2 regions of the Cytobacillus sp. EB106-05-05-XG126 genome follow, and region 2 is predicted to be linked to the other one. Evidence: riboswitches for the same ligand, from Rfam matches in the RefSeq annotation. Region 2 holds a riboswitch; the other holds the start of a gene.

Region 1 (7,428 bases), on a different contig from region 2:
AAGGAATTATAAGATTATTATGTGGTCGGGGATTTTCAAAGATTGGAAGATCAAGCATATAAGGAACACCCTTTCCGAGTCGCTGGCAAAAGAAACCGTGCCTGGCCGTATTTTTCTTCTCCACGACAGCGGTGAAACTCTTGGCGCCGACTCCAGTGCACCTGAACATATGATTAGCCATCTGGAAGAGTATTTGCAGCAGGCAGCACTAAAAGGAATACGGTTTATTTCTTTAAAAGAAGAATATCAGGGGCATCGGACATGAGTACTGAAACAATTATAGAATTTATTTCGTCATACGGGTATTGGATCATCTTTTTATTTTTATTTTTCGGGATTGTTGGCATTCCCGCTCCGGAAGAATCGCTACTATTCCTGATTGGCGTGCTAATTGGAAATCACAGATTAAGCTTTGCCGAATCTGCTGTTTGCGCTGAAGCAGGTGTGCTGCTCGGAATGCTTTCAGCCTATTGGATCGGTAAAAAAGCAGGTACTCCCTTTCTTAGAAAATATGGAAGATATATTGGCATCACGGAAAAAAGATGGAATACCGCACAGAAAAAATACATGGAAAACCACCGTTTTATGATATTTGCCGGTTTCTATATGCCGGGAATACGTCAGATTAACCCTTACCTTGCCGGCATTTCACAAGTTCCTTTTCATCAGTATCTTCTATATTCTGCGGCAGGCTCCTTAAGCTGGGTGCTCCCTATAATTGCTGCGGGATACTTTGCAGGAAGCTTTTTTGATATTAATCCTGAATACGTGCCATACCTCGGGGTTTTATTATTAGCTGTATTCGTAATCTACATGCTCTTTAAGTATGCCAAAAACAAACTCAAGTGACAGAAAGGAGGTTATTATGAAAGTTCTCCTGCTCCCATTATTTCAATTCCCCACGGGGCACTCAAAAGTTGCAAAAACACTTCAGGACCATATTATAAGCCAATATCCTGATGCGGAAATCAAAATAATCGATTTTCTTTCCTATTGCAGTGATAAGCTCGAAAAGCTGGTCTCAGGCATATATTTAAAAGGATTCCTGGGGGCCCCTTTCCTTTACAGGGCCTTATATTACACCATTATGTATAAACAGCATCCCTTTAAATTGCAGCCTGATTTACAGGTTCTATCCTATTATTTTGAAAGAAAAATGCAGAAGTTCCTTGATGAAGAAAATCCTGATTTAATATTTTGCACTCATTCTTTTCCATCCGGGATCATCAGTTCACTAAAGCAAAAGGGACGATACCGGGACATTACTGCGGTGAATGTTTACACGGATTTTTTTATAAATGATATATGGGGAAAACGGGGAATTGACTTTCATTTCGTTCCTCATAATGAGGCAAAGGAAAAACTTATTAAAAAACACCATATTCCGGATGATCATATTTTTGTTACGGGCATTCCGGTTCATTCTGCCTATCACCTCCCGGTTCCATTTAAGAAAGATGACCGGATACGCCATATCCTGGTTGCAGGAGGAAACAGCGGCTTGGTAAACTGTAACTTTATCGAATCTATACAAAAGGTTCGGCATATTCGGTTTCTGATCCTTTGCGGAAATAATGAGGAATTGTATAGCTCACTCAAAGCACTTGATTCAAAGCAAATCGAGCCCATTGGATATATTGATAACCCAAATGAAATGAACCAGCTGTATAATAAAGCGGATGCTATTTTGACCAAACCAGGCGGAGTTACAATTAGTGAAGCACTGCAAAAGAAACTTCCGATTCTGGTCCATACCTCACTTCCGGGACAAGAGGAAATCAATTTGGACTATTTGCTTGAAAAAAATTTGGTGACTGTCATTTACGACAGGCAAATTACTGAACAGCTTAAAAACGAAGAAGCTATACTTAGTCTAAGAAAACACATTGATTCTTATCTGGAAAAAATCACTTGCCCATTGGACTATGCCATCTTCATTTCAATTAAAAGCACTGGCAGAAGAACGCCGGACACTGTTCATTCCTTGAGAGCCGTTCCAACTATCAAGTAAACCCTCAGGTCATTAAAATATATAAACAGCCTGGAATCTCCAGGCTGTCTTACATTTTCAATCAAACGTTTGATTGATCAATCCTTCTTCATAAAGAATATCCTCAATACCTGGGCCATTGCCCTGATCAGCTATGTCTTCCTCACAGCCAATTGAAAAATAGGTATACGAATAGTCATATCCATCTCCCTGTACACCGCCTGCTCCGCCATGTGAAATACAGCTGTCCGGTATAGGTTCACGCTTTCCCTTGTTATCCACATAATAGTACAAGTCTTCAATATACCCTTCGCTCTGGGGTAAAGAGGTAATGGCATATCCCCTGTCATTCACCCGAAATACATCATACTCCCCTTCTGTCTCAGGCGCAGGAGCATTCTCTATTTCATGAACAATCCTCACCTGACCAGCATACCCTTTTGGAATCAAATAAAGGTCATGCGTTTTTTCTTCCAGATCTGCCTGCTGCAGCATCCAAAAGAACCCTGCCGGCAGCAGGCAAGCGATGAGAAAACCGGCTGTATTTAAGGTAATTCTCCTCCCTCCTGGCATCTCACGGTCCCACTTTCGCCACTCGTCAACTAAAAAGAAAAGAACCGCTGCAATTACTGCATAATAAGCAAACCCTTCCATAATAAAATAAGTCACAGCAGCTAAAAAGGTGTGAAAAAATGCAGATGCCGGGAATCGCCATACTGCCAAATTTCTGGTTAGAAACTCTGAAAGCAATGAAACCGGAATGCCGTATATAACATTTCCGAATAAACAGTACAAAAAAACCACGATCAGGAAAAAAGAAAACAGTTCCCCTTCTGAAAAGAAAAAGAGAAGCCAAAATCCAAAGGTAAAAAGAATGGAAGCCTGCAGGGCCGTTTTTATTTTTAATCCCAGCATTGAAATAAACTCCCTCCCCTTATATTGTGATTAATTTCACATATATACTAGCATACAAACAAGGCAATTTCCCATACTCCCTATATAAATTTACGCAGAAGGAATGTGGGGAGGCCTGCTCCCCTACCTGACAGACCCGGCCTCAATGACTTCTCTTGCCCACTGAATTCCTTCTTCTGCCATTTTTTCCGAAGGGTTCGTGTGTGGTGTATATTCCATGACAAAAAACACATCCTCACATTCCTTTGCCAGAAAATCCATCAGTTTCTTTATTTTATGATGACGGCCATCATTCTCATGAGATGGATGCACAGGGACCCAGATATATTTATCGTCCTGGTATTCAACATTATGTAAATGAACAACTCTCACAAACTCAGCCCATTTTCCTGCATAATTTATGGCCTTGTCGTCCGTGGCTAATATATAATCCCCGATATCAATACAGAGGCTGAGGCCATATTTCTTCCATGTCTCTACTGGAAAACTGTCAAGATAATCGATTCCTGCCGGCGATTGCCTGAATCCTAATTTTGGTTCACACACGATCATAATCTCATATTTTTTCTGAAGAGCACTGAGTTTCTTGAGTCCCTCCTCAATAATCTCTGCCGGATTCCCACTTGCTTCCTTTTTAAAATAAGGAAAGTGCACCAATATGTATTCAGCACCAAGCCGGGACATCCTTTCCACTTCCGCCTCAAACTGGATCCAGGCTTCCTCTGGATTCATACTGACCTTTTCCAGAAGATCGTATTTGCTTTGTCCCCGGAAAAGAGGCGAATGAAGACCAAAGCTTTTGTTTGTTTTGCCCAGCAATTTAATAAAGCATTGAAAGGATTCCTCATCTTGAAATTCCCCTATCTCAATATGCGGCAAATGACGTTTAAAAAGTTTATGAAACAGCTTGCTGTCTGACAAAATGACGCTTCCTGATACCCCTATTTTATGAACCATTATATCCCCTCTCTTATGAATGGTTATAACAATCTTATCATACCTTCATGTAACTTATTGGGAAATAATACCGTCTATTCAGTAAAATAGGTGAGGTGTACTTATGGTTAAAAAGGTATTTACTTCAATAATTGGAGTACTGTTATTTTTCATTCTTTTTTTTCGGGGTGGAATCATTCTGGATTCCATCGGCATTCATTTCGGAAATCCTTTTGCAAAGAAACTGGAGGTGCCCTCTGATTACTCACAGGCCGATTCAAATCAAAACGGCATTGCTGATCCGCTTGATATGGTCCAGACAGCCAGAAAAGAAGTGGAACAGCGCACGCCATATAAAAGTGCCTACTATGCGGGAGGCTATCCGCCCGATGGCGAGGGTGTCTGTACAGACGTGATTTGGAGAGGTTTCCAGGAGGCTGATGTAACCATAAAGGATCTTATTGATCAGGATATCGCCGAAAATACGGACTTGTATTCAAGAGTCCATGGCAAGCCTGATCCGAACATTGATTTCAGAAGGGTACCAAACCAGAATATCTTTTTTAGCCGGTTCGCAAAGTCATTAACAACAGAACTGATTCCAGGAGATGTTAAGAACCTTCAGCAATGGCAGCCGGGTGATATTGTGGTTTTCCTTTCTCCTAAATTCGACCATGTGGCTTTCATATCTGACAAACGGACTAAAGATGGCATTCCATACGTAATACATAACTCCACCCCATTTGCAGCAGAAGTAAAACTATCTTCTTTTAAGACTCCCATTACCGCTCACTACAGATGGGATTTTGAAAAAACGCCTGCACTGCCATAAAGCAGATGCAGGCGTTTTTCTTATTAAATAAGAAAGTATAAAATTTTGAACTTCGATAACTCTCTAGCGCAAGCAGCCTGCACATCGAGGTGTCGAGGGTGAGCGAGTCGCTTACGCTTTTCTATCTGACTGCTGCCGGATTGCCCGCCGGCCACTCTTCGCAGGTATAAGCCATCTCCCAGAAACCAAGCTCCAGCTGGCAGCTTTTTCGGAAAGCATCCTTCATTCGCTGCCTTTCTTCCGGTGATGCCGCTTCAGCAAGTTCATCCAAACGGTTTCTCATATTCATGGTCACAGCTTCGACTCTAAGGTTTGCATAAAAAGAAATCCACGGATAAAACGGATGGTTCTCATCTGGCTCATATTGCTTCATGAGCTCAAGCCCAATTTCCCAATAAGTCCATGGGCAAGGCAATAATGCAGCGAGTATTTCACCCATGCCGCCTGTATGGGCATGATACATCATATGCTTTACATAATGATCGGCTGTCGGCGGAAGCGGATATCCCTGCAATGCTTCGTAATCCACCCCAATCTGCTGGCAAAAATTATGGTGGGGGTGTACTTCGCTGTTCAATACAAATTCTATTTGCTGGTTAAAGTATGCAATATCCTTACGTTCAGCTGACTTTGAAATCGCAATTCCGTAAATATGCATGAACGCATTCAAATACTCAAAGTCCGCTTTAATGTAATGAGCAAGCGCCTCTTTCGGCACATCCCCTCTCCCGATCCCCTGAACAAATGGATGTTCAAATATCAGCTGAAACAAATCTTCATTTTCCTTGCGCAGAATTTCTGAAAAAGTCATAAAAAATAGCCTCCTTAATTAAATACAGAAGCTGCCGGGGAAAAAGCATGAGGATATATAATGAGGTCCTCACTGCTTCCCTGCGCTGGCATTATCCAGATCAGGTTCCAAGGGACCAAGGAAAAGCTCCTTATCTCAGCCGTAGCGCCCCTAGCAGTTTTCTAACATTTTTAATTGTTTTTTTATCGATTGTCTAACTTGACGTTTTTCGCTCATACATTTTGGATTTCGCCCATAACTCTTGAAAATCGCTCATAAAGTCAGATTGCTATGCTGCTCTCCCTTACTCTGCTAACCAATCTTACTTCTCCAGCCCAAAATCATCACATATTCTGAACCAAATTCTTCTCTTTAACCTTCGCTAACACCAACAAGCCTATCGCCGCACCGGCAATGCTGCTGACCAGAAACGGCGGCACAAAGAAGAATGCACCAGCTTCACTGCCCATGAGAAATTTTGCATACGGAACAGCAAACAATGCTCCGATTATACCGGTGCCCAAAACCTCGCCAGCGGCAGCCCATATTTTCCGGCCGAATTTCAAATAAAGGACACCAGCCAAAAACGCACCGATCATGCCGCCTGGAAACGCAAGCAGCGTCCCGAATCCAAGCATATTACGCAGCAAAGCAATCATAAAAGCAATGGCTGCTGCCGGCAGTGGTCCAAGAGTCACCGCGGCCAATACATTTACCGCATGCTGAACCGGATAGGCCTTGGCTATACCTGCCGGAAACCAGAGCAAATGGGATCCCAGTGTCCCAATCGCCGTAAATAGTGCCATCGTAGTCAACAATCGGGTTCTGTTCATCTAAACCTCCTTTCTAAAAGGGCAGCCTGATTGCTTATCTCGATGAGAAGTATGTATACAAAAAAGCCAGATCCCCACAAAGGACCCGGCTTGGTTTAAGTATATGAATCGACATATTGTCAAATCCTACTTCCCTCCGCTGGCATTAACCAGATCAGGTCCATAAGAGTCGGAAAGCTATAAGCGCTTTCCTCTCAGCCCGCACATTCGGGGCACCCCTAGTAGTTACATAGATATTTAATTTGATAAGCTATTTCAAGCTTAACAAATTATTCCGGCACTGTCATCAAACTTTTAACTTATATACTTCTCTTGATGCACTGGATTAAGCGCTCTTCAATTTCTGCTGCGAAGCTTTGAACAGATTCGTCATTGATTAGCTCAATCATACTTGTCGGCTTAGGCATCCCAATTTTCGTTTTGCCCTTGTCTTCATAGACGACAATTTTACAAGGCAGGAAGTAGCCGGCCATTTTATTCTGTGTTAAAACGCGATGTGCTTCATTCGGATTACATACCTCTAACACATGGAATGCCTCGTTATATTCCAAGCCTTTTTCCTGCAGCTTCTCCTGAACATTAAACTGCCATAGAACTCCGAACTTTTCGTCCTTCAGACTTCCTTCCAGTGAGGATATCGCTTCTTCAATTGATTTTTCGGTTTCAGCTGTGTAATCGAACATAACTGCATCTCCTTTAGTAATGGCATATTAATAATGTACCCCTATAGGTATACTATTAAACACAGTCTCAACTGTCAACAACCCAGAATTTTTTTAAGAAGGTTTTATCGAATTAACCGCAGACCAGCAATATCCTTTAAATTCCCCACCCCCGCAAGAGACAGAGACACTTTTGTTTCTTCTATAAAGTTGGCAAGCACTTTTTCAACTCCTTCCTGCCCGCCAATGGCCAAGCCGTACACATACGGCCGCCCCAGACAAACGGCGTCAGCTCCCAGTGCCAGAGCTTTAACCACATCTGAGCCTCGGCGAATGCCGCTGTCAAACAATACTGGAATCCTTCCTTTAACTTCCTTCGCAATCGGTTCAAGCGCATCAATCGCCGCAATCACTCCATCAAGCTGTCTGCCGCCATGGTTGGAGACAATGATACCGTCTATCCCTCTTTC
Region 2 (7,428 bases):
CGATTGCCATACCGACTGGAGTTAAGATGTTCAACTGGCTGTTTACGATGAGGAAAGGCCGCATAAAAATTACGTCTGCGATGCTTTGGGCACTTGCATTCGTTCCTTGCTTTGTCATCGGCGGGGTTACAGGCGTCATGCTGGCAATGGGTGCAGCGGATTATCAGTATCACAATACCTTATTCCTGGTTGCCCATTTCCACTATGTATTAATTCCGGGTGTTGTATTTGCGGTATTTGCAGGCCTGTACTACTGGTGGCCAAAAATGTTCGGCTTCATGCTGAATGAAAAACTCGGAAAATGGCATTTCTGGCTATTCGTTATCGGCTTTAACGTAACATTCATGCCTATGTTCTTCCTTGGATTAAACGGAGCTGTAAGACGTGCATACACTTACTCTGCCGAATCAGGCTTTGCACCTCTATTCATGCTTTCAGCCATTGGTTCAATTGTTCTCGCAGCCGGATTCGCTGTCTTCTGCTATAACATTTACTGGAGCATCCGCTATGCGGACAGAAACATCTCAAGCGATCCATGGGATGCAAGAACACTGGAATGGTCTACTGCATCACCTGTTCAGTTCTATAACTTTGCGAAGCTGCCGGAAGTGAAATCTCTTGATCCATTCTGGCACATGAAGAAAAAGAATGAAGGCTTAACATTGCATGACAGTGAAATTGAAGAAATTCATATGCCAAGCAACTCATGGGTACCGATTTATATGGGTGTTATCTTTGGCATCGCTGGTTTCCTCCTTGTGTTTGAGTGGCACATCGCTGCGGCTGTTGCCGGTATTGGCATATTTGCAGGATTGATTATCCGTTCATTCGATTACAACGAAGGATTCCATGTTTCAAAAGAAGAAATTCACCGAATTGAAAACGCGTGGAGAAAAACAGAAGGAGAGGTGCACGATCATGTCAGCTAAAGTGGATACGTCTCTGCCGCTTGAATATCAAACTGAGCAGGACCGCATGAATATTCTCGGCTTCTGGGTTTTCCTTGGCGCTGAAATCGTCCTGTTTGCCACTCTGTTCGGAGTATATGGAGTTTTATATGAACGCTTTGCAGGAGGACCAACACATAAAGATATCTTTGTCATCAAGGATGTCATGATTCAGACAGTTCTCCTTCTGACAAGCAGCTTTACAATGGGCATTGCCATTTTTGAAATGCGCCGGCATAACCTTAAAGGGCTAATCACCTGGCTGGTGATTACCCTCGCTCTAGGCGCAGGCTTCCTCTTCATGGAGATTAATGAATTCATCCATTATGCCCATGAAGGTGCAACGATGCAGACAAGTGCATTCCTTTCCAGCTTATTTGTTTTACTGGGGACACACGGAGCTCACGTAACTTTGGGAATCGGCTGGGCAACTATGGTCATCATTCAGCTTCTAAAAAGAGGCCTTACCCCTACCACAGCAAGAAAGACGTTTATTATCGGCCTTTACTGGCACTTCCTTGATGTAGTCTGGATCTTTATCTTCACATTTGTGTATCTGAAAGGACTGGTGGCTTAAATGGAACATCATCAATCAAAAAGCTTCCCGATAAGCCATGTCATTGGATTTGTTGTTTCCCTTGTGCTGACTTTTGCAGCAGCAGGAATTGCTTTAAAAACGAACCTTTCTTTTAAAGTGATCATGTGGATCATCGGCTCACTGGCTGTCGTTCAGGCAGGCATGCAGCTGTTCATGTTCATGCACTTAAGAGAAGGTGAAGACGGTAAGACGAATCTAATAAATATGATTTATGCCGTATTTATGGTAATTGTAATTGTAGTTGGTTCTATTTGGGTGTTAACCTCTGGGCATGCTTCACATTAAGTTAGGAAAGCTCCAGCGCCTTGATTACGGCGCTGGAGCTAGACATCACAAAAAAACCGGTCTCCCCATTGGAGGCCGGTTTTATTTGTATTGTCTGATTCCCTTGCTTCCCTTTGTCATTTCTTCCATTACATTGATAAAAAATCCGAATCCGAAAAGCAGCATGGAAGAAACCATAATGCTTAAGCCGATGGATAATACATACTCGCCTGTGATGCCGCTTACAAAAAAGCCTGATATAAAAACAATGAAACCTAATATAATACCTGCTGCTGTACTATTCCTGAAAAAATGCAGTACGCGCTGCTGTTGAAGTGTCATTTCCCCATCTCCTTTTATTTAATATTCTAACTATGTTCACAAATTTGTCAAACTTTTTGTCACAAATTTGTCAAAATTATTTCATAAAAAAAAAGCTCTGCAAGCTGCAAAGCGATTTTCTATTGATATAGCTTTTTAATGTTCTCCAAATCTTTCTTCAGACTGCATATTTCCTGCCGGGTCAGCATGAGCGGCATTTGATCGTAGAGTGTAATGATTTGCCCTCCCTCATCTTCTTCATGAAGGGATAGATAGTTATACAGAGTTTCGCATTGATTTTTGTTGAGAACTGACTGGGTACTGAAGCTTTTTACTTTCTGGATTTCAAAGGCACTGGCTTCCGCATCAAAAACACCTGTGATAATATTTCCCTGCAATGTATTGGCCAAAGTCTTCACTCCCCTTTTTTAAGTAATATACCCATTTTTCAGAAGTAATTTCCTAATATATTGGCTTTGGTTAGAAAGATTATTGTTCCGTTAAAGGCATTTAAACAAAAACGGGGAAGGAAAAAGCTGTGTAAAAATGAAATATATGATATACCAAATTAAATAAAGGAGAGAATTCTATGAGTAAATCATTTATTGAACAAGTACATTATATTAGAATTCCTGTAAAAGATTTAGAGCTGTCTGCCCAATGGTATAAAGATGTATTAGGGCTCCAGTTACTAAACAATACTGGAGAACTTGCAATTTTAAAAGTAAATGAAGGACCTTTCTTACTGATCTTAGTTCCTACCGAAGATGAAACTTTTGCTCATTTTACAATTGATAATGAACAAGAATTTAGCATTGGGTTTACAAGTCCAGAATTATCTAAATTTCATCAGCACTTAATTGAGAATCAAGTTAAGGTCGAGGATATAAAAGAAGATAATGGTCATGCCTTTTTCCACTTTTATGACCCAAATGGCAATAAACTTCAAGTACACTGGTAAGATTATAATAAATAGCTCATTTTTAACGGTATTGGAACGGGAACGCCCAAACCAGACGTTCCCATAATTCTTCCTGAAAACAACTTTTTATCAATCAAATCCGATATATAAAAAACCTCTCTGAAATATTTCAGAGAGGCGGACATTATTAGGAAGCATTCTTTTGAGTTTGAAGTCTTTCATCCGATTTTTTTATGATTAATCTCGGTGCCGATGAAATAATTAATACGGCCAGGATTGAGCAGAGAATTGCCGCTCCGAGCATGGTTGCGCCGTTTGCCAGGAAGGAAAAGAGAACCGGTGACATCCCTTCTGGTGCATAGCTTCCGAAGAAAAGTACACCTGCTATGAAATGCCAGAAATACCGGGCAAGGCTTCCGGCAAATACGGCTAAGACAACCCATGACAATGCCTTCTTCTTGTTACCTGCCCGCAGCTGATTTTGGATGACGCCGTAAAACAAGCCGGCAAACCCGATACAGGCAAAAGCCACAAAATACTCAATAAATGCCTGTATCGGAGTGGCAATCCAGGCATCCCCCATGGCAATCTGCAAAATCCCCCATAAGAGGCCTGCAATAAAGCTGACCTTAAAGCCCCACCTGAAAGCCAGAATGAAAATCGGAATCATCGCGGCAGAGATGGAAATGGATGGCGACAGCTTGATGGATGGCAGAAAATCAAGAATGATAGCAAAGGCAGCAAAAAATGAAGCCTCTATCATCGCCGTCAGGCTTAATTTTTTCATAAAAAAAATCCCCCTTCAATCGTATGACGATACCCCAAGGGAGAACAAGCAGGCAGAAAACTATCTGCCTATCATTCCACATTCCTGCGCTAGCATTAACTAACAGGTTCAAAGGGTCAGAACAGCGGACTGTTCACTCTCAGCGATATGCTCCCCTTGTGGTACGTTATTAAATTATCCGCTTTTAGTATATATGAAATTCATGATGGTGAAAAGGATTTATTTTCCCTCGTTTATGATAATCTGTTTATCCCACTTTCCGATGCGGTAATACATATAGGCGATGAAACTGCTTATTGCAAAGCTGACACCCATACCAGTAGCTATGCCTTTATCACCCATAAACTTTGAAAATGCAAATGTTAAAGGATAGCGCAGGATCCAGAATGAAATGATATTCAGTATCAGCACTTGAAACATCGCACCAGAAGCTCTAACCACACCATTCAATACAAAATTAATACCCAGAAGCGGATAAAAAAAGGCAATGATCTTTAAATATTCAGTGCCGTAGTGAACTGATTTTTTATCCTGGATAAACAGGCGCACCCCGTGTTCTGCAAATAAGACCGTCCCAAGGGCGATGAGAAACATGATTCCAAGATTGTAAATGACTCCGTACAACGCAATCTGATGCACCCGTTCCCATTGATTTCCCCCTATATTTTGACCCGCCATACTGTTGACTGCAGTTCCCAATGCCATCGCAGGAAGCATAATGATGCTGTCAATGCGCTGTGCGGCACCAAATCCGGCTACCACGTCACTGCCAAAGGATGTGACGACAGACATAATGGCCATAACACCAGCCGATATGACAGTCATTTGGAGCCCTGAAGGGATGCCAAGCTTGAATATCAATGCTGCCTCCTCTTTATGCGGCCAAGAAGGAATAGTGAATGGTGCCAGCTTTTTGCGGAGTATGAATATCATTCCGATTATAAATGCTGCGCCCTGTGATACGATTGTTGCATATGCGGCCCCCTCAATACCAAGCTTGAATACAGAAATAAAAAGAGGATCGAGTATTGCATTTAATACGACTGCTATCAGGACAAAGTACAGAGGATTTTTGCTGTCTCCAAGCGCTCTGAGTATAGTTCCTATAAAATTGTAGCCAAATAAAAACAGAATTCCAATAAAGTTAATCTGCAAATAGGATGCTGCTCCTTCGGCCATTCCCGCAGGTGTGCCCATTAAGGTTAAAATCCTTTCGGCAAGCAGGAATCCGGCTGTTCCGAGAACAACTGACAAAATTGTCTGAATGACGGTAAAAGCATTTAGATATCGTTTCAGCCCCTCTTCGTGATCTCCCCCCTTCTGCTGGGATAAAATCGTTAACGCAGCATTGTTTATGCCGATGATAAAAGAAAGTACTGTAAAGATTACAGTGCCTGAAACTGCGACAGCTCCCAATGCATCAGCCCCCAGCAAATTCCCGACCCACAGACTATCTACAAATTGATAGGAAACCTGCAGGAAATTAGTGAGCATAATGGGAGTTGAGAACACCAGCAGCTGTTTGAGTATATTTCCTTTTGTAAAATCCTGCTGAGCCATCTTTACACCTTCCTAATTTTTTTCATAGTTTCTATTATTAACTATTTCACTTTCAGTTTCCATTTTTATGGTTTTGTGAATTATTAAGTTTCTAAAAAATTAATTTTCTTAACCGATGTCACATTTTTTTCACATATTACTGGCATCTGAACGCTGTTGTAGCACACTTTGTAAAAAATAAAATTATTTTTCCATAATTTACAACGTTTAAAAAGTATAAAACCCTGTATTTAACAATTTTAATTTCTTATAATGTAGATATGTTCAATGAGGAGGGAAATAGTTGAAATCACGTCTTAAGAAGCCTTCGACGATTATTTCTATTGCATTGGTAGTCACGGTGATTTTGGCGGCGGTTATTTGGACCGTACAAGCAGGAAAAAAGGATGTGACTGTTCCGTTCTCTTCTGTGGAAAAAATTATAGCTTCCCAGGATGGAAAGACTGTTGCAGTACAGGAATATAAAAATGGAAAGCTGCTGATCACAGCTCCTGATGGTGAGTACATCTCCCATGTGCCTCCCAACAGCGAGATGGTTGATAAATTAGTAGAAACCTATAATATACAATATTCGTTCGCAACCACAGGACCTTATACGCCATGGATTCTTGGCGGTGTAGTCCTTTTGTTCATAGCAATCGGAATTTACCTGTTTAAGTCAGGAAAAGGTGGCATGGGCGCTACAAATACTATGAAGCAAAGTGTCTCGAAGCCAAAAGCCCTTCCTTCTATTTCGCTTGAAGATGTTGGCGGAATTCAGGAAGAAATGAAAGAGGAAATTATGCAGACTCTTTCCATTTTAAAAGAACCTGAGCGCTCTTTAAAAATGGGGATCAGGCCGCCGAAGGGGATTCTTTTATACGGGCCTCCCGGAACGGGAAAAACCTTGCTGGCTCAGGCAATTGCCAAGGAACTTGGAGCAACTTTCTTTTCAACAAGCGGTTCCGGGTTTAATGAATTATTCGTAGGTGTTGGTGCATCCCGTGTCAGAAACCTTTTCCAGAATGCCAGAAAGCATTCTCCTGCTGTCGTCTTTATTGACGAAGTAGATGCACTTGCTGGACGAAGAAAGCAGCATGGCGGAGAAGAAAGTGAAAAAACGTTAACTGAACTGCTGGTCCAGCTGGACGGCGGACATTCCAATGATGGAATATTATTTATTGCCGCCACAAACCGGAAGGATATGCTCGACGAAGCATTCCTGCGTCCTGGACGGATTGACTTCTCCTTCAACGTTCCTCTTCCAGATACAAAGGGACGGAGAGAGATCATTAACATTCATACACGAAATAGATTACTGGCTGAAGATGTAATGACAACTCTTGGAGATCTGGCAGAAAGCACTTCCGGTTTTTCAGGTGCAGATCTTCATTCCCTATTCGAAACGGCAAGCCGCAGAGCAGTCCGAAACGGCCAGGAAATTATCTCAAAAGAAGATTTGGATTACGCTCTGGACCGTACTATTCTGGGAACCACCACACGTGCTTTACAGGATGCCGGAACGAAGCAGCGGGTTGCAATCCATGAAGCTGGCCATGCATTAGTGGCTGCTTTAACAAAACCTGGATCCGTTAGGAAAGCAACCATTATTCCGCGTGGCGAAGCGCTTGGGTATGTAGCTCCTATCCAAAAAGAACTTCATTTATCGACAACAAGTGAATTGCTGGACCAGGTCGCGATGATTCTCGCTGGCGGTGTATCAGAACGAATGATTCTTGGCGAGCACAGTATTGGGGTAAGCGGTGATGTAAAACAAGCGAAGCATATCATAGAGCAAATGGTTGATACAGGGTTACTTGATAACGGCTTCGAGCTTACTTTCAACAAAGGACAAAAAGAAGCTAAAATGCAGGATCTATTCCAAAAAGCACTAGAAAGATGCGAATTGATTATCGCCAATCATCAGCCTCAATTTGAGAAACTGGTAGAAGCCCTTCTGGAGAAAGAAACATTGGAAGGCATTGAAGTCCAGGAGATTGCTGGAGAATTGAAGGCAGAAATGGTTATAGCATGATATCGGAACCGGCCC

What was found. A riboswitch is a leader RNA that binds a small molecule or an ion and turns the genes downstream of it on or off. The one in region 2 is predicted to bind thiamine pyrophosphate.
Region 1: it holds a riboswitch for thiamine pyrophosphate, as region 2 does, so the genes downstream of both, tenA (thiaminase II) here and thiT (energy-coupled thiamine transporter ThiT) in region 2, are expected to answer to the same signal.

Annotation. Positions count from the first base shown of each region.
Region 1 is NZ_JBYTDU010000009.1:49,376-56,803, reverse strand. It holds gene AC3WTL_RS19740 (polysaccharide deacetylase family protein) at 1-265, shown strand, start outside; gene AC3WTL_RS19735 (DedA family protein) at 262-849, shown strand; gene AC3WTL_RS19730 (MGDG synthase family glycosyltransferase) at 866-2,011, shown strand; gene AC3WTL_RS19725 (DUF6843 domain-containing protein) at 2,069-2,905, opposite strand; gene AC3WTL_RS19720 (TIM barrel protein) at 3,029-3,862, opposite strand; gene AC3WTL_RS19715 (DUF1287 domain-containing protein) at 3,966-4,673, shown strand; gene tenA (thiaminase II) at 4,795-5,484, opposite strand; TPP riboswitch at 5,545-5,646, opposite strand; gene thiW (energy coupling factor transporter S component ThiW) at 5,808-6,296, opposite strand; TPP riboswitch at 6,411-6,526, opposite strand; gene AC3WTL_RS19700 (DUF302 domain-containing protein) at 6,596-6,979, opposite strand; gene AC3WTL_RS19695 (alpha-hydroxy-acid oxidizing protein) at 7,084-7,428, opposite strand, start outside.
Region 2 is NZ_JBYTDU010000001.1:1,002,173-1,009,600, reverse strand. It holds gene qoxB (cytochrome aa3 quinol oxidase subunit I) at 1-929, shown strand, start outside; gene qoxC (cytochrome aa3 quinol oxidase subunit III) at 919-1,524, shown strand; gene qoxD (cytochrome aa3 quinol oxidase subunit IV) at 1,525-1,830, shown strand; gene AC3WTL_RS05050 (hypothetical protein) at 1,912-2,151, opposite strand; gene AC3WTL_RS05045 (hypothetical protein) at 2,271-2,549, opposite strand; gene AC3WTL_RS05040 (VOC family protein) at 2,720-3,091, shown strand; gene thiT (energy-coupled thiamine transporter ThiT) at 3,240-3,839, opposite strand; TPP riboswitch at 3,904-4,006, opposite strand; gene AC3WTL_RS05030 (MATE family efflux transporter) at 4,059-5,399, opposite strand; gene AC3WTL_RS05025 (AAA family ATPase) at 5,683-7,413, shown strand.